DNA from 4 places in the Streptomyces sp. NPDC041068 genome. Region 1 is predicted to be linked to each of the others. Evidence: riboswitches for the same ligand, from Rfam matches in the RefSeq annotation. Region 1 holds a riboswitch; each other region holds the start of a gene.
What was found. Region 1 has a riboswitch for cobalamin ahead of AB0B50_RS24510 (cobalamin biosynthesis protein). Riboswitches for the same ligand answer to the same signal wherever they lie in the genome.
Positions count from the first base shown of each region.

Region 2: linked by a shared signal. The riboswitch ahead of metE (5-methyltetrahydropteroyltriglutamate--homocysteine S-methyltransferase) and the one ahead of AB0B50_RS24510 (cobalamin biosynthesis protein) in region 1 are both predicted to bind cobalamin.
Region 3: linked by a shared signal. The riboswitch ahead of AB0B50_RS01665 (CbtB-domain containing protein) and the one ahead of AB0B50_RS24510 (cobalamin biosynthesis protein) in region 1 are both predicted to bind cobalamin.
Region 4: linked by a shared signal. The riboswitch ahead of AB0B50_RS27515 (hypothetical protein) and the one ahead of AB0B50_RS24510 (cobalamin biosynthesis protein) in region 1 are both predicted to bind cobalamin.

Region 1 is NZ_JBEZCG010000010.1:333,161-338,239, forward strand. Features, by position in the region: gene AB0B50_RS24505 (cobyric acid synthase) at 1-833, opposite strand, end outside; gene AB0B50_RS24510 (cobalamin biosynthesis protein) at 830-1,912, opposite strand; cobalamin riboswitch at 2,023-2,155, opposite strand; gene AB0B50_RS24515 (DUF397 domain-containing protein) at 2,423-2,629, shown strand; gene AB0B50_RS24520 (hypothetical protein) at 2,866-3,372, opposite strand; gene AB0B50_RS24525 (helix-turn-helix transcriptional regulator) at 3,413-4,273, opposite strand; gene AB0B50_RS24530 (hypothetical protein) at 4,537-4,761, opposite strand; gene AB0B50_RS24535 (inorganic phosphate transporter) at 4,774-5,079, opposite strand, start outside.
Region 2 is NZ_JBEZCG010000012.1:211,414-216,492, forward strand. Features, by position in the region: gene aceB (malate synthase A) at 1-850, shown strand, start outside; gene AB0B50_RS27600 (3-hydroxybutyryl-CoA dehydrogenase) at 847-1,716, shown strand; cobalamin riboswitch at 1,743-1,965, shown strand; gene metE (5-methyltetrahydropteroyltriglutamate--homocysteine S-methyltransferase) at 2,131-4,461, shown strand; gene AB0B50_RS27610 (helix-turn-helix domain-containing protein) at 4,513-5,079, opposite strand, start outside.
Region 3 is NZ_JBEZCG010000001.1:440,143-445,221, forward strand. Features, by position in the region: gene AB0B50_RS01655 (hypothetical protein) at 1-558, opposite strand, end outside; gene AB0B50_RS01660 (CbtA family protein) at 651-1,409, opposite strand; gene AB0B50_RS01665 (CbtB-domain containing protein) at 1,434-1,655, opposite strand; cobalamin riboswitch at 1,692-1,844, opposite strand; gene AB0B50_RS01670 (histidine phosphatase family protein) at 1,930-2,526, shown strand; gene AB0B50_RS01675 (sporulation protein) at 2,925-3,935, opposite strand; gene AB0B50_RS01680 (hypothetical protein) at 4,567-4,854, opposite strand; gene AB0B50_RS01685 (MarR family transcriptional regulator) at 5,027-5,079, opposite strand, start outside.
Region 4 is NZ_JBEZCG010000012.1:188,882-193,960, reverse strand. Features, by position in the region: gene AB0B50_RS27525 (ATP-binding cassette domain-containing protein) at 1-682, opposite strand, end outside; gene AB0B50_RS27520 (CbiQ family ECF transporter T component) at 679-2,007, opposite strand; gene AB0B50_RS27515 (hypothetical protein) at 2,031-3,095, opposite strand; cobalamin riboswitch at 3,191-3,340, opposite strand; gene AB0B50_RS27510 (ATP-binding cassette domain-containing protein) at 3,386-4,270, opposite strand; gene cbiQ (cobalt ECF transporter T component CbiQ) at 4,267-5,016, opposite strand; gene AB0B50_RS27500 (energy-coupling factor ABC transporter substrate-binding protein) at 5,023-5,079, opposite strand, start outside.

The DNA of each region.
Region 1 (5,079 bases):
TCCACGTCCGTGAAGTTGGACATCAGCGGTACGGCGCACACGGCGACCCGCAGCACGTCCTCGCCGACGGGCGGCGCGACGACGGACTCCCGTACGGCGCCCCGCAGGGACACCCGCAGCCCGTCCTCCTCGTCGATCCCGAGCCCGTGCTGGAACGGCAGCACACCGAACGTGCGCCGCCCGGTGAGCCCGTGCAGCATGTCAAGGCCGGGTTCGAGCAGCGACACGTCGCCGCGGAACTTGTTCACCAAGTACCCGGCGACCAGCTCCTGGTCCTCGGCACTGAGCAGCGCGGTCGTCCCGAAGAACGAGGCGAAGACCCCGCCCCGGTCGATGTCCCCGACCACGAGCACGGGAAAGCGGGCGGCGCGCGCGATGCCCATGTTCACGATGTCGGTACGCCGCAGATTGATCTCGGCGGGACTGCCCGCTCCCTCACAGATCACGGCGTCATAGCTGCCCCGAAGCTCCTCCAGGCATCCCACGACGGTGTCGAGCAGCGCCGCCTGACGCCCCCCGTGATAGCCGCGCGCGCTCATCTCGCCCACGGGCTTCCCCATGAGCACGACCTGACTCGACCGGTCGCTGCCGGGCTTGAGCAGTACGGGGTTCATCAGCGCGCTCGGCTCGACACGGGCGGCCTGCGCCTGCATGGCCTGCGCCCGCCCGATCTCGGCACCTTCGCGCGTGACGAAGGAATTGAGGGACATGTTCTGCGCCTTGAAGGGCGCGACGGACACACCCTTGCGCACCAACCACCGGCAGATCCCGGCGGTGACGACACTCTTCCCGGCATCGGAGGTGGTCCCAGCAACAAGCAGCCCACCACTCATGAATATCTCCCAGACTGACGCGACTGTCCTGGTCCTGGCTGTGCTGGTCCTGGCTGTCCGGACCACTCTGGCCGCTCTGGCCGTCCTGGCCGCCCCGGCTGTGCCCACCCGTTCCGCAGGGCGGAACGGGTGGGCACAGCCCCAACCGCCGGGCGCCGTGTCAGCCGAGCAGCAACCGCGACTCCGAGAGCCAGCCAGCTCACCCGCCGAGAAAGCTTCACAGCCCGCTCGATGTCCTCGACCCGCACATCGCGCCCGTCCCCATTCAGAACAGGCCGATGCTCAACCCGACCCCCATAAGAAAGCGTCCCCCCGAGCCGAACCCCCAGCGCCCCCGCGAAAGACGCCTCGACGGGCCCGGCATTGGGACTCGGATGCTTCGCCGCATCCGCCCGCCAGGACCGCAGGGCCCCCCGCGGCGAGTCCCCGGCGGCAGCCGCCAGCACCGCGGTGAGCCGCGCCCCCGGCCACCCGAGAACATCGTCCAGCCGGGCGGCAGCCCACCCGTACCGCCGATACCGCGCCGACTTGTGCCCCACCATGGCGTCCAACGTGTTCACGGCCCGGAACCCGACAAGCCCGGGAACCCCGCCCACCGCACCCCACACCAACGCCCCGACCACCGCGTCGGACGTGTTCTCGGCGACGGACTCGACCACGGCCCGCGCGATCCCGTCCGCGTCCAGGGCCTGCGGATCCCGCCCGCACAGATGCGGCAGCCGCTCCCGGGCGACCTCGATGTCCCCGGCCTCAAGGGCCCCGCCGATGGCCCGCGCCTCACGCCCGAGGGAGGTCCCGCCGACCACGGACCAGGTCGCGGCGGCGGTCAGCGCGACGGATCCGGCGCGTGAACGGCGTACGAGAGAAGAAGCGAGGGCGGCGGCACCCGCCGCGCCTCCGGCGCACACCACGGCGTGCAGCGCGCCCCACCCGCGGTGGTCACGCCACAGCACCCGCTCGACGGCACCCGCGGCACGCCCGAACGCGGCGACCGGATGCCCCCGGCGGGGATCGCCGAGCAGCAGGTCGCCGATGAGGCCGGCGGCGGCGCCGTACGCGAAGTCGCGATCGGCACTCACGGGCTCAGCCCGCAGCCGTACTGAGGAGAGAACTCGTACTCAGGAAGGGAACCGGCACCGGGCGGCCGAGCATGGCGATATGTCCTCACTCAGGGTGTCCGCGCCCTGGTTCGACGTGATGCGGCGGCGAGAGTTCCTGGCTTGCGGGGAGCGTCTCCCCGATGACAGTGGCGGGACCGCGCCGGATTCGCACCGGCTTCCTCTTCTGCCGCCGTAGTTGGCCCCGGCAGTCCACCACGCCCCGCGAACGCCCGTCAACTCGCCGTTGACCTGCGGCGGGAGAGTGTGTTGGGACCCACACGGGACCGGATTGCCTCTGGCCGATCGGATCCGCCCGCCCTAGTCTGAAAACGAGAATCGGAGAGCGGCAGAAGCACGGCAGCTGCCTGGTTTCGGACATGTGAGGCCGTTCGTCCCGGCGCCCTGTGCTGCGGTGTGTGACGGCGCTAGGGTCGTCGGTCACGGTGGGACGCCCCAGTGGACGCCGCCTCTCGATCTGAGGAGGTATGCGTGGTCGACGGGGGCCCATCCGCGCAGCAGTGGCGCACGAGCAGTCGCTCGGAGAATGGGAACGAGTGCGTGGCCGTGCGTTTCGCCGGGGAGGGGGTGATGGTTCGTGACTCCAAGGATCCGGATGCGGCAAGGCTTGCCTTCTCCCGCGGCGCGTGGCGCGGCCTGCTCACCGCTCTCAAGTCCGGGAGTTTCCACGGCGCATAGCGTCCGGGCCTGAACGGGGGAGAGGTCGATGAGCGTCGGTGAAGGGAGGGGAACGCCGCATCTCGACGGCGCCTCTCCTTGGGGGTACTCCCTGCTGTGCGGCTTGTTGGCGAATGTCGTGGGGGCGGCGGCCTCGCTGCTGGTGGACGGATCCCGCGGCAAACTCGTCGTATGGCTGGTGACGGCGGCTGTGGTCGCCCTGGCCATCGGACTGTGGTCGGCGGGGTACGGCCCGGTCAGGGCGTACCGCGCGGAGTCCGTTCGTCTGGTGAGCCAGGGGCGTCGCCGGGAGCGGGACCACGGTTGAGCCGGGTGGCGGCACGGCCACGGAGGAACGCTCCGAGTCGCCGCCCTGCCCAGGTGAGCAGGGCGGCGCCGACGATGCTGAGGGGCATCCACACGCCCTTGGGAAGACTGACCCGCACGCCACGTGCGGCGTGGACGAGCAGGGCGAGGGCGAGGATCACGAGGACCACGGCGCAGCCACCCCAGAGCATCGCGACCTTGAACCGGGCTATCGCGTTGTCTGAGTGCGCCTTTTCCATGCCCATCTCAAGCTCCTGCTCGGCAGCCAACAGCTTGAGGTAGCGATCGGTGGTCTCCTCCTCCTTGATCACCAGGCCCCGCAGGTCGTTGTCCGACAGCGCAGGCGGACGATCGTCCTCCGCCACCTCCGCCCCCTGGAAGACCGTGCGGAACCAGTCCCGTACGGCACTCCAACCGCTCGGTCCGGTGGGCGGCATCGTCCCTCCCTGCGTGCCTGGCAGCTCCCTGCTCCCAGGCCTAACTGGTGGCGAAGTCCTCGGCGGCGACCCGGTCGATGAAGCGGATCGCGTCGTCATCGCTGAGCGCGAGGTCGTTGATGGTGCCGAAGCACTCCTGGTACCGGGCCAGGAGCGCGTGATCGTCGCGAATGGCGAGCGAGCCCGCCGCGTGCTCCACCCACAGCAGGTCGTCGTCGTCCTTGAAGCCGAGGAGGACGAAGCTGCCCAGGGTGCTGTAGTGCGCGCCTGCGGAGAAAGGGAGGATCTGGACGGTCACTCGGGGGAGCTCCATCATCTCCTTGAGGTGCTGGAGCTGATGGCGCATCACCGCGGGTGTGCCGATGCGACGTCGCAGGGCCGCCTCGTCCACGATCAGGAACGTCTCGGGGGTGTCGTCGCCTTCGAAGAGGCGCTCCTGGCGGGCCGTCCGCAGTTCGACCACGCGCCGGGCGCGCTCCTCGGGGACGCGGGGCGCGAGCAGCGCCTCGGCGTAGTCCTCCGTCTGCAGATAGCCGGGCATCACGATCGGGTGGTAGGTGCGGATGGAGTTGGCGGCGCTCTCATACCCCAGGTACTGCGTGAAGGTCGGGTTGAGGACGTCGGAGAAGTCCGTCCACCAGCTCTGCCCCTTCGATCCTCGGGCCGCCTCCTCCAGTTCGGCGACGAGTTCGGGGGAGTCCACGCGGTAGTGCTGCAGCAGTGCGCGCAGATCGGTCACGGAGACACTGACGGTGCCCGCCTCGATACGAATGATCTTGGAAAGGGACCACTCCAAGGCGTCGGATGCCTCGCGCTGGGTCAGTCCGGCCTTCTCGCGGGCCTTGCGCAACTCGATTCGGAGCCTGCGTCGATTGAGACTCGGGTCAACAGCCCTGGGCATCCTGCTCCTTCTTCCGTCGAACGGGGTCCTGTAGTAAGCCTGGCGATACGCCATATGCTTACGGACCCTATCAGGAAGCCGTCAGCAGTATGCTATGCGCTCTCCGCCCAGAGCCAAGAGCTCACACCAATCTGACATGTGTCGTTTCTCTGGAGTCACGGGAGCGCCGGGAGACGCAGAACGCGCGCGGGGCCGGGAAGCGATGTGCTTCCCGGCCCCGCGCGCGTTGCGCGTTTTTGCTGTGAGCCCGTGCCGGGCCCTCGTCAGGCGACGATCAGATAGATCCCGTACGCGACGGCCGCCGCGCACAGCGCGAAGCAGGCGTACGCGCCGGTGCGGGCCAGGGCCGCGGAGCCGCCGCCGGAGGCCGACGCCGTCTCCTGCTTGGAGAGGCCGACGATGCCGAGGGTGAACAGGCCCACCAGGGCCACCGTCACCGCGAGGCTGACTCCGAAGACGGAGCCGAGAGCTGCCCAGTCGATGCTCATGCTGATCTGTCCTTACACCGTCGCGGGCCTGGCGGGGTCCGCCATGGCGCCGGTCGTGGTCGTGGTCGGGGCCGTGGCGGCCTTGACCGGGTCGTCGGAGGAGGCGCCCGCGGTCGCCATCGCGCCCGCCGGGGGCGGCGTCACGGCGGCGATGGCGGTGGTCACGACGCCCGCGGGCTCGGCGCCCTTGGTGTCGTCGTGGCGGATCTCGTCGTCGGTGACGTTGGTGTGGTCGATCGCGTTGCGCCGCGAGAGGGCGTAGATCACGGCGGAGCCGCCGACCAGGATCGCGGCGGTGACCGCGATGCCCCAGGTGCC
Region 2 (5,079 bases), on a different contig from region 1:
CATCGAGACGATCACCGCGGCCTTCGAGATGGAGGAGATCCTCCACGAACTGCGCGAGCACAGCGCCGGTCTCAACGCGGGCCGCTGGGACTACCTGTTCAGCATGATCAAGACGTTCGGCCACCGCACCGACTTCCTGCTGCCGGACCGCGCCAAGGTCACCATGGCCGCGCCCTTCATGCGCGCCTACACCGAACTGCTCGTGCGCACCTGCCACCGGCGCGGCGCCCACGCCATCGGCGGGATGGCCGCCCACGTGCCGGGCAGGGACCCGGCGGCCAACGAGGCCGTGTTCGCGAAGGTGCGTCTCGACAAGGAGCGCGAGGCCGAGGACGGCTTCGACGGCTCCTGGGTCGCCCACCCCGGCCTGGTGCCCGTGTGCCGCGAGGTCTTCGACGCGGTCCTCGGCACGAGACCCCACCAACTCGACCGCGGCAGGGACGACGTGGAGGTCTTCGCCCAGGATCTGCTGTCGGTGCGGCGCATCAGCGGGCCGCCGACGCCGGAGGGCGTGCGCACCAGCATCGCCGTCGCGCTCGGCTACTTCGCCGCCTGGCTGCGCGGGCAGGGCGCCGTCGCCCTGGACGGACTGATGGAGGACGCGGCGACCGCGGAGATCGCCCGCGTGCAGATCTGGCAGTGGCTGCGGCACCGCGTCATCGAGCGCGAAACGGTGCGACGCCTGCTCGACGACGAGCTCGCCGCCCTGGGTGCCGCGTACCCCTGGGCGCCCCTCGACGACATCCGAGCGCTCTTCGAACGCACCACCCTCAGCGGCGAGTTGCCGCTGTTCTTCACCCCCGATGCCTACTCCCGGCATCTCGTGCGGCAAGCGGAGGCACAGGCATGAGCGAGGCCATTCGACGCGTCGGCGTGGTCGGCGGCGGACAGATGGGCGCAGGCATAGCCGAGGTGTGCGCGCGAGCGGGCCTGGACACCGTGGTGTGCGAGGCGGACGCCGTGGCGGCCCTCGCCGCACGCGGGCGCGTCGAGGCGTCGCTGGCACGCGCCGTGCGGCGCGGCAAGCTTGCCGAGGACGCGGCACGGGACGCGTTCGCCCGCATGATGTTCACCGGCAGCCTGGAGGACCTGGCCGACCGCCAGCTGGTCGTCGAGGCCGTCGTGGAGAACCAGGACGCCAAGACCGAGGTCTTCGCCGCCCTCGACAAGATCGTCGAGGACCCGGACGCGATCCTCGCGACCAACACCTCCTCGCTCCCCGTGATGCGGCTCGGCATGGCGACCACCCGCGCGGACCGGGTCGTGGGCCTGCATTTCTTCAACCCGGTGCCGGTGCTGCCCCTGGTGGAGCTCGTCACCTCCCTGCACACCGCCCCCGAAACCGCGCGCCGCGCCGAGGAGTTCGCGGCCTCGACGCTGGGCAAGAGCGTCATCCGCTCCCGTGACCGGTCGGGCTTCGTCGTCAACGCCCTGCTGATCCCGTACCTCCTGTCGGCGATCCGCATGGCGGAGTCCGGCTTCGCCACCGCCCAGGACATCGACACCGGCATGGAACTGGGCTGCGCCCATCCGCTGGGCCCGCTGAGGCTCGCGGACCTGATCGGCCTGGACACCGTCGCCTCGATCGCCGAATCGCTGTACGAGGAGTTCCGCGAGCCCTTGTACGCCCCGCCGCCGCTGCTGCAACGGATGGTGGAGGCTGGGTTGTTGGGCCGGAAGACAAGGCGCGGCTTCCACGTGTACGGCGAAGACTGACGTCGTCACGTGCGGCGATGTCCGATAGGCTGATCCACGCAGCTGGTTCGCCCCGTCAGCCAGGCGGGACGCGTCGCAAGAGGGAACCCGGTGGGAATCCGGGACTGCCCCGCAGCGGTGAGCGGGAACGACCGCCGTCATACGCACTGGGTCCGACAGACAGGGCCTGGGAAGCGACGGCCACTAGGTGTCTCGTACGACGAGACGTGCCCGCGAGTCCGAAGACCTGCCAACTGCCCGTGCGCGGACCACCCGTGCGCGGACATCCCGGTGACCTCGTGGGCGGGTCGGCGTACATATCAGGCGGACGACCGCGCCTTGCCGCGCGAGGCCGTACCCGCCCGATTCGTCACCCCTTCGCGCTCGCGTCCCGTCGCCGGGATCTCAGGGATTCATCTCGCGAAGGAGATCTCCGTGACCGGCAAGACCGCAGCCGCGGCAGCACGGGCCACCGTGTACGGCTACCCCCGCCAGGGCCAGAACCGCGAACTGAAGAAGGCCGTCGAGGGCTACTGGAAGGGCCGCGTCACCGCCGACGCCCTCCGGTCCACCGCCGCCGAACTCCGCGGCAGGAACTGGCGGCAGCTGGCCGAGGCCGGCATCCACGAAGTGCCCACCGGCGACTTCTCCTACTACGACCACGTCCTGGACACCACTGTCATGGTCGGCGCGATCCCCGCGCGCCACCGTGCCGCCGTGGACGCGTCCCCCCTGGACGGCTACTTCGCCATGGCCCGCGGCACCCAGGACGTGGCGCCGCTGGAAATGACCAAGTGGTTCGACACCAACTACCACTACCTCGTCCCCGAGTTGGGCCCGGACACCGTGTTCACGGCCGACTCCACCAAGCAGGTCTCCGAGTTCAAGGAGGCCCTCGCCCTCGGCCTGACCGCCCGGCCCGTCCTGGTCGGCCCGGTCACCTACCTCCTGCTCGCCAAGCCCGCCCCGGGTGTCGCCGCGGACTTCGACCCGCTCACCCTCCTGGACCGGCTCCTGCCGGTGTACGCGGAGGTCCTCGCCGACCTGCGCGCGGCGGGCGCGGAGTGGGTTCAGCTGGACGAGCCCGCCCTCGTCCAGGACCGCACCCCGGCCGAGCTGAACGCCGCCGCGCGCGCCTACCGCGACCTGGGCGCGCTCACCGACCGGTCGAAGCTGCTGGTGGCGACGTACTTCGGGCGGCTCGGCGAGGCGCTGCCCGTGCTCGCCAAGGCCCCGGTCGAAGGCCTCGCCCTGGACTTCACCGAGGCCGGCGCCGCCAACCTGGACGCCCTGGCCGAAGTCGGCGGACTGCCCGACAAGCGGCTGGTCGCCGGTGTGGTCAACGGCCGCAACATCTGGGTCAACGACCTGGAGAAGTCCCTGGCCACCCTCGGTACCCTGCTCGGTCTCGCCGACCGGGTCGACGTGTCGGCGTCCTGCTCCCTGCTGCACGTGCCCATCGACGCCACGGCCGAGCGGGACATCGAGCCGCAGATCCTGCGCTGGCTCGCCTTCGCCCGCCAGAAGACCACCGAGATCGTCGCGCTCGCCAAGGGCCTCGCCCAGGGCACCGACACGATCGCCGCCGAACTGGCCGCCAACCGCGCCGACCTGGCCTCGCGCGCGGGCTCGCCGATCACCCGCGACCCCGCCGTGCGCGACCGCGCCGCAGGCGTCACCGAGGCCGACTCCCGCCGCTCCCAGCCGTACGCCGAACGGGCCGCGGCCCAGCGGGCCCACCTCGGCCTGCCCCTGCTGCCGACCACGACCATCGGGTCCTTCCCGCAGACCGGCGAACTGCGCACCGCCCGCGCCGACCTGCGCGCGGGCCGGATCGACACGGCCGGCTACGAGGAACGCATCAGGGCCGAGATCCAGGAAGTCATCTCCTTCCAGGAGAAGGCCGGTCTCGACGTCCTCGTGCACGGCGAGGCCGAACGCAACGACATGGTCCAGTACTTCGCCGAGCAGCTCACCGGCTACCTCGCCACGCAGCACGGCTGGGTCCAGTCCTACGGCACGCGCTACGTCCGCCCGCCGATCCTCGCGGGCGACATCTCCCGCCCGGAGCCCATGACGGTGCGCTGGACGACGTATGCCCAGTCCCTGACGGGACGCCCGGTCAAGGGCATGCTCACCGGTCCCGTCACCATGCTCGCCTGGTCCTTCGTCCGCGACGACCAGCCGCTCGGCGACACCGCGCGTCAGGTCGCCCTCGCCCTGCGCGACGAGGTGAACGACCTGGAGACCTCCGGGAGTTCGGTGATCCAGGTCGACGAGCCCGCCCTGCGCGAGACGCTGCCCCTGCGGGCTGCCGACCGCCCGGCCTACCTGGAGTGGGCCACGGACGCCTTCCGGCTCAGCACCAGCGGCGTGCGCCCGGACACGCAGATCCACACCCACATGTGTTACGCGGAGTTCGGGGACATCGTCCAGGCCATCGACGACCTCGACGCCGACGTGATCAGCCTGGAGGCGGCCCGCTCGCACATGCAGGTCGCCCGTGAACTGGCCGCCCACGGCTACCCGCGCGAGGCGGGACCCGGCGTCTACGACATCCACTCCCCGCGCGTTCCCAGCGCGCAGGAAGCGGCCGAGCTGCTGCGCGCGGGCCTGGAGGCCATTCCCGCCGAGCGGCTGTGGGTGAACCCCGACTGCGGCCTGAAGACCCGCGGCTGGCCCGAGACCAGCGCATCGCTCGACAGCCTGGTCACGGCCGCCCGCACGGTCCGTGAGGAACTGCGGGTCGGGAAGCAGACGAAGTAGGACCGGACGCTGAACCCTTTGCCCCAGTGAGGGCGTCGGCGGCCGTACCGCTCAGCGCAGTACGGCCGCCAGCAGGTCGGCCCCCAACGCGGTCAGATCGGGCACGTTGAGGGTGTGCCGGACATAGCGGCCGTCCCGCCGGGCCGTGAGCAGGCCCGCACGGCGCATGACCGCGAGATGCCGGGAGACCTCCGGCAGCGAGAGTTCCCAGGCGGCGGCCAGCTCACCGGTGGTGTGCGGGCCGCGCGCCAGGGTGCGCAGGAGTCGCAGGCGTACGGGGTGGGAGAGCGCGTCGAGCCGTAGCGTGACCGTCTCCAGCGACACCGGCTCCGACGGGCCCGGTTCGGCCACGGGGTACTGCACCACCGGCGGCCACCCCGGCGCGTGCACCACCACCAGGTGCGGGCCGCCGAAGACGCTGGGGATGAAGGTGACGCCGGTGCCGTCGGCGGTGGTCGCCTTGTCCTGCAGCTTGTCCACGACGATGCAGTCCCCGTCCGGCGCCAGGGCGACCGCGCCGGAGACCGACGCGAGTGCCGCACCGAGGCCCTGCCGCTTGTGCAGGTCGTTCTTGACGCGCAGGTCCGTGGCGAGCCGCACGGCGACACCCGCCCAGGC
Region 3 (5,079 bases), on a different contig from region 1:
CATGATCGCTGTCTTGCCGTCGCCCGGATCACCCTCGAGGCGGAAGTATCCGCGCCCCGCGGGCCCGCCCACGAAGTCGTCGATCGCGTCGAAGACGTACTCGCGCCCGAGGAAGCCCGCCGTCTTGTCGTCGATCAGCCCGGCCGCACCGCTCGGCAGTGTCACCGGTACGTCCAGGGCGCGGGCCACCTCATCGACCTGCGCGCCGAACCCGTCGTGCCACCGGATGCGGCGGAACGGGCCGACGGGCGCGGCGAGTCGGCCGAGGTCGGTGCCGTCCGGTGCCAGCAGGAACAGCGCGGGGGTGCCGTGCGAGCGCCGCCTCTCCACGGCGCTCGCGATCTGCTCCGCCACGTCCCGTTCGGCCGGGGTGGAGGCGGACGTGGACGTGCCTGTGGTCCCGGAGAGGATCGCGAGGAAGTGCGTGCAGGTGTCGTCCGCCCGCGCCGCCACCGGGACGCCTCGCGCCCGGAGTACCGCCGTCAGCCGGGCGGCGAGCGTTGCGTCCGCGGGCGCGCGTGAGGAGAAGGCCATGAAGACGCGAGGTCGTGCTGTCACATTCCTCCGCTCAGGGGAGCGTCGGCTTCCACCGTTCAGGGGAGCGTCGGCCCTGCCGTTCACGAAGAGAGTATTCCTCCGGCTCCTGACCGTCAGCCCTTGACGACCGTCTCCGTTCCCCCCTCCGAGCTCGCCGTAGCAGGGGCCAGTGCGCGTTCGGCCAGGACTCCGAACACCAGCCCGAAGGCGGTCCACAGGGTGATCTGGACGGCGATCGCCGCCAGCCGGAACTCCCACAGCGCAGCGGCGGGGAAGTGCTCCGGGACCTTGCTGAAGGACGGCAGGAACACGTAGGCGAGCCCAACGGCGAGGACGTAGAACGCGCTCGCGGCGATGGTGGCGTTCCAGTTGCCCAGCAGTGGTGCGAGGCGCTTGCCCAGGACCACCGCGCCGACGGCGAGCAGCACGCCGAGCGCGATCATGAGGAAGTACAGGGCGGTGCGCCGTCCGACCGTGTCGGGGTCGCCGACGGCCGGCGGATTGGCCGGGTACTTCAGGAACGGCACGACGTACACAGTGATCAGACCGGCGGCCGCGAGGAGCAGCGCGCTCGCGCGTGGCCCGAAGCGCCCGATGCGGCCGAGCGCGAAGCAGTACGCGAGGGCGGTGATCCCGCCGAAGGCGACTCCATAGACGAGAACACCGGTTGACAGGCCGGCGGTGGACTGCAGCGTGCGGCTGACGACTTCCGCGCCGTGTTCGTCTTCGTGGGCGTGCGCCTCCTCGAAGGCGATCGCCGCGTCGACGCCTGGCTCACCCAAGAAGTAGGAGACGGCGAGGGCGAGCATGCTCGCGGCGAGTCCCGCGAGCATGCCACGCACCAGCAGGTTGCGGACAGTTGCAGAGTTCATGGGCTGTACGACTCTCCGCTGCCGTCAGTGGCAGGGGAAGCCGAGCAGGTGGCGGGCGTCATGCACCCATTCGTGGACGTCCTGGCCGCTCATCACGGATGTGGCGCCCTGCTCGACGCCGACGAAGTAGAGCAGGACCAGCATCAGGATGCCGAAGAAGACCGCCCAGGGCGCGATGGCGCCGATCGGCAGCTTGGCTGGTACGGCGGTGGGGGTGGTGGTCGGCTGAGCGGCAGACTGCGCCATGGCAGGCCCTCCCGGGGAACTCGCGTCCCGTCTCGGTGGTGCACAGGACGGCGGGGCGGGTCTGACTCACGCGGCCCACCCAGGGGTGAGGACCGGGTTTACAGTGGCGCGACCGTGCCGGAGTTCCACCGGCTTCCGCGAACCCGTCGTCGATATCGACGAGAAGGTACCGCGCAGGGAAGAGGAGGCCAAGGGCGTGAGGGAGCACGGTCATGGGGTGCACGGGGCGTGAAGTCCCGCGGGCAGCAATGATGTTGAGAAGCGGGACGGACGTGTGACGAGTCGAGTCGTGTTGATCTCACCCGCCATCAGCGGGGCGCTGCGGGAGGCGCGCTTCGACGACAGGTGCCCGCTGGATGCTTCTGGTCTGAGGCGTGCGCGGGCCTCGGCCGAGGGTCTGCCGCCGGGGGACCGTGCCTGGGTCTCCCCTTCGGTGCGCTGCCGCGAAACGGCCGAGGCCCTCGGTCTGGACGCCGCGGTCGTACCCGCACTGGTCGGGCTCGATGTGGGGCGCTGGCGCGGCGCGACCCTGGCCGAGGTGAGCGCACGGGAACCGGAGGCGGTGAGCCAGTGGCTGGCGGATCCGGACTCGGCGCCTCATGGTGGCGAGTCGGTACGGGACTTCTGTGATCGGATCTCGGCCTGGCTGGACGGGGCCGCAGAGTCGCCAGGGCGGAGCACGGCCGTGGTGGATCCGGAAGTGGTGCGAGCCGCGGGGGTACGGGTGCTCGGGGCACCCCAGTCGGCGTTCTGGCGGATCGACGTGCCGCCCCTGACTGCGACGGAGCTCAGCGGACGAGCCGGGCGCTGGAACATTCGGTTCGGGCAGTCTCTCGAGCGGGCGCCGGGCCCACCTGACAGTGGTGCGTAGAGGGTACGCAGATGCGGTCGGCGTGAGAGGGCGTACGGCGGAGCCTTGCTCGGCAGGGCCGGGGGGCCGAGGGCGTGGTGTCCCGCGCCGAACACCGGCCGCACTGATCGGACTCAGCGGCCGACCGCCCAACTTCCTTGCTCAATCCCTACCCGGCCACGATGCCCCCCCAGGTCGGAAAGGGGGCTTGACTCTCGGGCCGACAACCACGATCCCCTCTCGCCTGCGGAGAGGGCCAGTTCGGAGAGCGCCGAGAACGAGGCGCGGACCGCCGCCCGCATGCGATGGCGTAGTCGTGCGGGCAGCGGGGGACCGTAAGGGGGAGAACCGTGTCGTCAGGCGCTGACGTAGAGGTCGGATGCCTCAGGTCTGCTCCCTGATGTCCTTGTGTGCGCCGACTACCCCTCGTCCTCCTCGTCGTCGCCCTCGAAGAAGTCGCCCACCTCGTCGACTGCTTCGGCCGCAACCATGCCGCCGACGACGCCGACCGCGAGCCCGGCCGCGCCGGCCGCGACGACGGTGCCCATGCCGGGTCCCGAGCGGTGGTGATCCTCGCGCCCGTGGTGGTGTTCGCCGTGGCCGTTCCCCGAGCCATAGGGGTCACCGTGTCCATACGCGGCGTGCGAGCCGTACGACGAGCGGTGCTCGATGACCTGCCGAATCCAGCCGTCGACCACGCCATTCCAGTCCGCGCGCGCCGCCTCGTCGTGGCCCACCGCGAACCGGGTGACGGTGTCATGGCCGGAGGAGAAGACCCCGCCGCGCTTGTCCGCCTCCAGGACCACCTCCATGCCCCCGGGGCCGGCGAGGAAGGTCAGCTCGATCTCGTTGACGGCGTGGGAGTACCGCGGGGCCGGGGTGAGCTCGATCTCCTGATAGAAGGGAAGTTGCTGGCCGGTACCGCCGATGCGGCCGTACTCCAGGTCGGCGGACCGGAAGCCGAAACCCAGTTGGCCGAGGGCCTCCAGGATCGCCTCCTGTACGGGCAACGGGCGCACGGTGAGCGGGTCCAGGTCACCCTTGTCCTTCGCGCCCGCCACCGACAGTTCGGTACGCACACCGAGCACAATCCCGAGACCCTGCCCGTACAACTCCGAGACGGGGGTCTCCCAGGGCAGCGTCACGCTGAACGGCACGCTGCGCTCCTCGCTCGCGGCGAGGCGGAACCCGCCGCCGACAGTGAACCGGTCGAAGGTGACGACACCCTCGCTCTCACCGCCCTCGTGCTCGGCCTCGACCCGGGCTACCAGCTCCAGGGTGATGTGCTCGATGTCGAAGTCGGCGTTGCCGCCCTTGAGATGGACCTGACCCGACAGACTGCCACCGGGCTGGACCGCACCCGGGTCCAGGACCGTGTCGACCGTGGGGCCACCCACACCGAGCGAGCCGAGCAGCCGTTTGAACACCATCGCGGCGTCCACTCCTTCATGTGATCGTTCGTCAAAAGCCCTTATCTACAGGGCTGTAGAAGTATAGAGGCCGCTTCGAGTCGCAGGCGAGCACCCATGAGGGGTGGCGGGAGGGGTAGGTGTTCAGGTCGTGCGGACCGGGTTTGTGCCGGTTGAGAAGGCCCATGGTGACGTCCGGAACCGCCTTGAGGGGCCTTTCTCTTCCTCTGCTGCTCCATGTAGCCGTACAGCAGTGCCTCGTCGCTGAACACCGCGTCGACGCTGCCCTGCGGCGTCGTGAGGTAGGGGCCTATGAAGTCGAGTTCTTCGCCCAGGCGGTAGGCGATGCCCATGTCGAAGCCGCGATTGCGGTGGCCGGCGAACAGGTTGAGTCCCGGCTGATCGAACGCAGTTGCGATGTGCGCGGTGTCCTGGAGGTGTCCCGGAGGATGGGCCTCTTGTCCTCGCTGTCGTCATCGCCGCAGCCCGCTGCAGCGGCCAGACCGAGCGCGGCCGTCGGCGCGATGCCGGATCGTACTGTCAGTCCTCTGCGAGTCGGCGCCGTCGTCGCGGCTTCCGTCCGAGGGCGCGGGGCCCGTCGAGTCGTTGTCAGTCGTTCATGTCGGTCGCCAATATCGGTCGCTAATGTCGGTCATCCGTGCCAGTCGTCCACGTGCGCCGAGGTCACCGACAGGTCCAGCACGCAGTTGGGTTCCGCCTTCATGCGCAGCGTGAGGAGGGTGTTCTTGTGGTCGCGGCCCAACTCGAAGACGAACTCCTCACCTGGGCCCTCGGGTTCGAGTTCGAACTTGTGGGTGATGTCCCCGCCCTTGGCGTACCGGACCGCCCCGATGCCGAGAATGACGACCGGATTGACGAGGAATGCCGCGGCGAGCAGTCGTGTGTTGTCGGTCGGCTGTTCCTTGACGCGGGTCGCCACGCGGACCAGTCGGCGCGGCGCCCGTCGCCGCCGCGTGCCGGTCGCCGGAGGGTCCGGCGACCGGCTTTCCGGTGCATTTGTTCGGACCGACTTGAGTTGTTGGACACTTCTGGGAAGGCCGGACGGATGCTGCGGGAGCCGGTCGGCGACGCGGACGTCTCCTGCGGGGCGCCTAGCGCGTCGCGAGCCGCTCCAGCAGGGCGGCGCTCTGTGCCAGCAACGTCC
Region 4 (5,079 bases), on a different contig from region 1:
CGGCGGGTTCGCCCTCCACCACGCGTCCGTCGCCCGGCAGGTGCACGAGCCGGTCCGCGTACTGCAGCACCCGCTCCATGCGGTGCTCGGCGACGAGCACGGTCGTGCCGAGGTCGTGCACCAGGCGGGTGATCGCCGCGAGGACCTCCTCGGCGGCCGTCGGGTCGAGCGCCGACGTGGGTTCGTCGAGGACAAGCACCCTGGGGTGCGCGGTCAGGACGGCGCCGATCGCGACCCGCTGCTGCTGTCCGCCGGACAGGGTGCGCAGGGCACGGCGGCGCAGCTCCGCGATGCCCAGCAGGTCGAGGGTCTCCTCGACGCGCTTGCGCATCACGTCCGCCGGTACGGCCAACTGTTCCATGCAGTACGCCAGTTCCTCCTCGACCGTGTCGGTGACGAACCCCGCGAGGGGGTCCTGCCCGACGACACCGACCAGCGGGGCGAACTCCTGCGGGGGCGCGGTGGCCGTGCTCACGCCGTCGACGGCGACCCGGCCGCGCAGGCGGCCGCCGGTGAAGTGGGGCACCAGGCCGTTGACCATGCCGAGCAGGGTGGACTTGCCCACGCCGGTGCGGCCGGTGACCAGGCACAGCTCGCCCTCGCCGATGTGCAGGTCCACGTCGCGCAGGGCGGGCTCCACGGCGCCGGTGTAGGTGAAGGTGACCTCGTCGAAGTCGATCACGTGGCCGTCTCCAGGGGTTTGGTTGCCGTCGGATCCCCTGCGGGGTCCGACGACTTGGGGGGTTCCGGCGCCAGATAGGCGGGCCCCACGCCGACCAGGACCGCGAGGGCGGGCAGCGGCGCGACCTCCGGCCAGGTGAGCGGGGAAAGCGAGGGGTACAGGGACGCGGCGTCGGTGCGCGAGACCACGTACAGCAGGACGGCTGCGGCCAACCCGCAGGCGCACACCAGGACTTCGGCCGACTGCCACCGGTCGGGCCGGTACGTGCTGCGCCGCACCCGTCGGCCGCCGAGCACGAATCCGGCACCGGCGAGGGCAAGTCCCGCCAGGAGCAGGGGCGTTCCCAGGTAGGGGGGTGTGCTCGCGCCCATCGCCCCGTACAGGCCCGCGCAGACGCCGAGCAGCCCGCCCACCACGAGGGCGCCGGTGAGCAGCCGGGTGCGCGGGGCGAGGCGGCCGGTGTGGCCGTAGCCGTGCGATGCCATCGCTGCGGCCAGGGCCAGGGAGCGGTTCATCGCGTCCTCCAGGACCGGGACGACGATGCCGCGCAGCGCGCCGACGCCCTTGGCCGCGCCGCCGCGCAGCCGCCGGGCCCTGCGCACCCGCTGCACGCTCTCGACGAGCTGGGGCGCGACGGTCAGGGTGACGACGACGGACGTGCCGACCTCGTACAGGGCTCCCGGCAATGCCTTGAGCATCCGCTTGGGGTTGGCGAGCGCGTTCGCCGCCCCGATGCAGATGACCATGGTGGCCAGGCGCAGCCCGTCGTACAGACCGCCGAGCAGCTGTTCGGCGGCGACGGGGCCCAACAGGCGGATGCCCGCGGCCGCTTCGGGCAGGGTGACCTGCGGCAGCGTGAACAGGACGGTGCCGCCCTGGCCGCCGCCGAAGACGATCCGGAACACCACGCGCATGGTCACGATGAACGCACCGAGGACCAGATACATCCGGAACGCCAGGGCCCAGGGCGCGTCCCCGCGCCTGCGCACCACGACGAAGGCCACGACGGCGAGGATCATCACAAGGAGCACGGGATTGGCGGTACGACTCGCCGCGGCGGCCATACCGAGCGCCCACAACCACCAGGCACCCGGATGCACGGCACGCGGCAGCGAGCGCCACCTGATCGGGTTCTCACGGCGGCGCCCGGGGCCCGGGGTCTCGCGGCGCCGTTCGAGGGCTGCGGTCACACGGCGCCGCCCGGGGGCGGAGGCATCGCGGCGCCGTCCGGGAGCGGAATTCTCGCGCCCCCGTTCCAGCACTGCGGCCACGCGGCGCCGCCCGAGAGCGACCATCACGCGGCGCCAGCCAAGATCGGCAGTCACGCGGCGCCACCCGAGGTCGGCGGTCACGTGGTGGTGTCCGCGCGGGCCGTGCGCTTGCGGCGCCATGCCGTGAAACCGGCGCCGGAGGCGAGCAGTACGGCGGCTGCGATGCCGAGCAGGGTGCCGGTCGGGGCGCCCGAGGAACCGGCGGCCTCGACGGTGCGCTTGTCGTCGCCGCCCGTCCAGTCGGCGGCCTCGCTCGGGGTGATCACCGGGTTCGGCGAACCGGACGCGGACGGGGTGGCATCGGCGGACTTCTCCTTGCCGTCCTTGCCCTTCTCCTTGCCGTCCTCGTCCTCGTCCTTCCCCTTGTCCTTCTTCTTGCCCTTCTCCTCGTGCTCGTCGGGCAGGTCGCCGTCCTGGGGCTTGGCGTCCTGTCCGAGGCCCGCGACCGTGCCGGGCAGCGTGTCGCCCGCTCCGGTTCCGCCGTTCTGTGAACCGCCCGCTCCCCCACCGGAATTGCTGCCTCCGCCGATGGAGCCGGAGCCTCCGGGTCCACCGGAGCCTCCCGAACCGGAACCCGAACCGGAACCGGAACCGGACCCGCCGCCCGAACCGGAACCGCCACCCGCGGGCCGCTGAGGCGCCACCCGGGGCGAAGGCGCCTCGTCCGCCTCGCGGTTGTAGGAGAACGACCAGCCCTCGAAACTGCCGGTCGGCGGGGTGCGGTAGGTCGCGCCCTGCTGGCTGTAGGTCCAGGCACCGCCGTTGGGGGCGTGCCAGTAGGACCAGTACGCCTTGGTCGGCGGGGTGTCGATGCACGGCTCGCGATCGGTACCCGGCTTGCCCTCCAGACGGCAGATGAAGGACTCGCCCCACCTGTTGGTGCCGGTCACGTCGAAACCGGCCGCCTTGAGCGCGGCGAGCCCGCTGGCCTGGCTGCCCACCGCACAGCGCACGATGGTCCTGCCGCCCAGCTCGCGGAAGTCCACCACCACGGTCACGCCGTTCCCGTTCGGACAGAATCCGGCCCTGCCGCGTCCTGCGTCCAGGGCGTGCGCCGTGTCCGGTGCCGCGCCCAGGCCGAGGGCGACGGCGGACAGGAGCAGGCCGAGGGCGGCGGCGAACATGCGTATCGCGCGGGCCATTTCGGGTCCTTCGGGGCCGGGGCCCGCGCAAGGACCCAGGACACCCGTGACGAACCGGGGGCTCAGGGCTCCACGCTGCAGACCATGACAGAGAGAAGCAGTGCACATGGCGCGCCGGGCGATCCGACTCACGGCGTCGAGCGCCGCTCACGGTTGCAGGTCAGTGCCGGATTCCCACCGGCTTTCCCCAGTCGCGCATGCATTCAGTTGTCACTTCGTCAACAGACGAAGCCTTGCGAAGAGTACGCCCGGCGGGCCGGACCGGCCACCCCTTCAGGCTGTAACCATGATCACTGGACGCCGCGCGCCGCGAGGACCGCCAACTCCTCCGGCGTACGCGGCCCTTCGCCGACGCCGGGGACGAGGCCGTGCGCCCGCAGCAGCTCCGCGACGGCGATCCCCCACGGCAGGCGCAGTCCCGCCTGCGTCAGCAGATCTCGGTGGGCCAGCATCTCGGCCACCGGTCCGGTCCGCACCCCGGAGGGCGTGAGCAGCGCGGCGTCGTCGGCCCAGCGCAGGGCCAGGTCCACGTCGTGGGTCGCCATGACCACGGTGGTCCCCGCGTCCCGCAGGCGCTGCAGCGTGGTCAAGAGGCGCTCCTGGCCGTCGGGGTCCAGGCCCGCGGTCGGCTCGTCGAGGATCAGCACGCGCGGACGCATCGCCACCGCGCCCGCGATCGCGGTCCGCTTGCGCTGGCCGTAGGAGAGCAGGTGGGTGGGGCGGTCGGTCAGGGCGGTGATGTCGAGCGCGGCGAGCGCCTCGGCGACCCGCGCCCGGACCTCGGCGTCGGGCAGGCCCAGGTTCAAAGGGCCGAAGGACACGTCCTGTTCGACCGAAGCGGCGAACAGCTGGTCGTCCGGGTCCTGGACGACCAGCTGCACCGTGGTGCGCAGCCGCGTCAGACCCTTGCGGTCGTATGTCACGCGGGCGCCCTCGACCGTCAACTCGCCCTCGTCCGGCCGCAGTCCGCCGCTGAGCAGCCGCATCAGCGTGGTCTTGCCGCTGCCGTTGCGTCCGAGCAGCGCGAGGGCGCGGCCCTCCACGACGTCGAAGTCCAGGCCGCTCAGAACGGTGGGGCCTTCCTCGTACGCGTACGAAGCCGCACGCAGGGAGACCAGGGAGTCGCTCGGCCCACTGGGAGCGCCCGGCTCGCGAAGAGCACGCGGCTCGCTCATGGAAGGAACCTTTCGAGTACGAGGGTGAGGGCCGCGAGGCCCACGAGCAGGCCCGCGCTCGCGGCCACGAAGGCCCGGGAGATCCGGGCCTCGGGCACGAGGACCCGCAGGGTGCCGTCGTAGCCGCGTCCGGCGAGCCCGGCCTGCAGCCGGCTCGCCCGGCCGAAGGCCCGTACGAACGCGGTGGCGCCGAGGCCCGCGAGCGAGCGCCAGGTGGCGGCCCGTGTGGTGTGGCCGAGCCGGGCCGCCTGCGCCTGCCGGATGCGGCTCATGGAGTCCAGGAGCAGGAAGCTCATCCGGTACGTCACCAGCGCCACGTCCACGACCGGTGCGGGCACGCCCGCCTTCACCAGGCGGGGCAGCAGGTCCGACATCGGCGTGGTGAAGGCGAAGAGGAGCACGCCGAGCGAGGCCGCGGAGGTCCGCAGGAGCAGACCGCCCGCGCGTGCAGGGCCGTCGCCGGCGAGCGCCACGAACCCCTCGGGACCGCCGAGTTGGACGAGGAGGGTCAGGGCGCCGGTGACGCAGAAGCCGAGCGGCACGCGGTAGGCGCGCCACAGCTTGCGGGGCGGCACGCCCGCGGGCCCCAGCAGTACGGCGAGGGCGGCGATCACCACCAGGGCGGCTCCCGGCCAGGGCGGCAGGGAGATCGCGAGGACTGTGAGTCCGAGCCCGAGGACGGCCTTGTCGACGGGGTGACGACGGCGCCAGTGACTGCTGTGCGCCGCCGCGTCGATGGGCAGCACGCCGGGTCAGACCTGTTCCCTGTCGGCGCGGGTGTCCTCCGCGCCGCTCGACGAGTCCTCCGG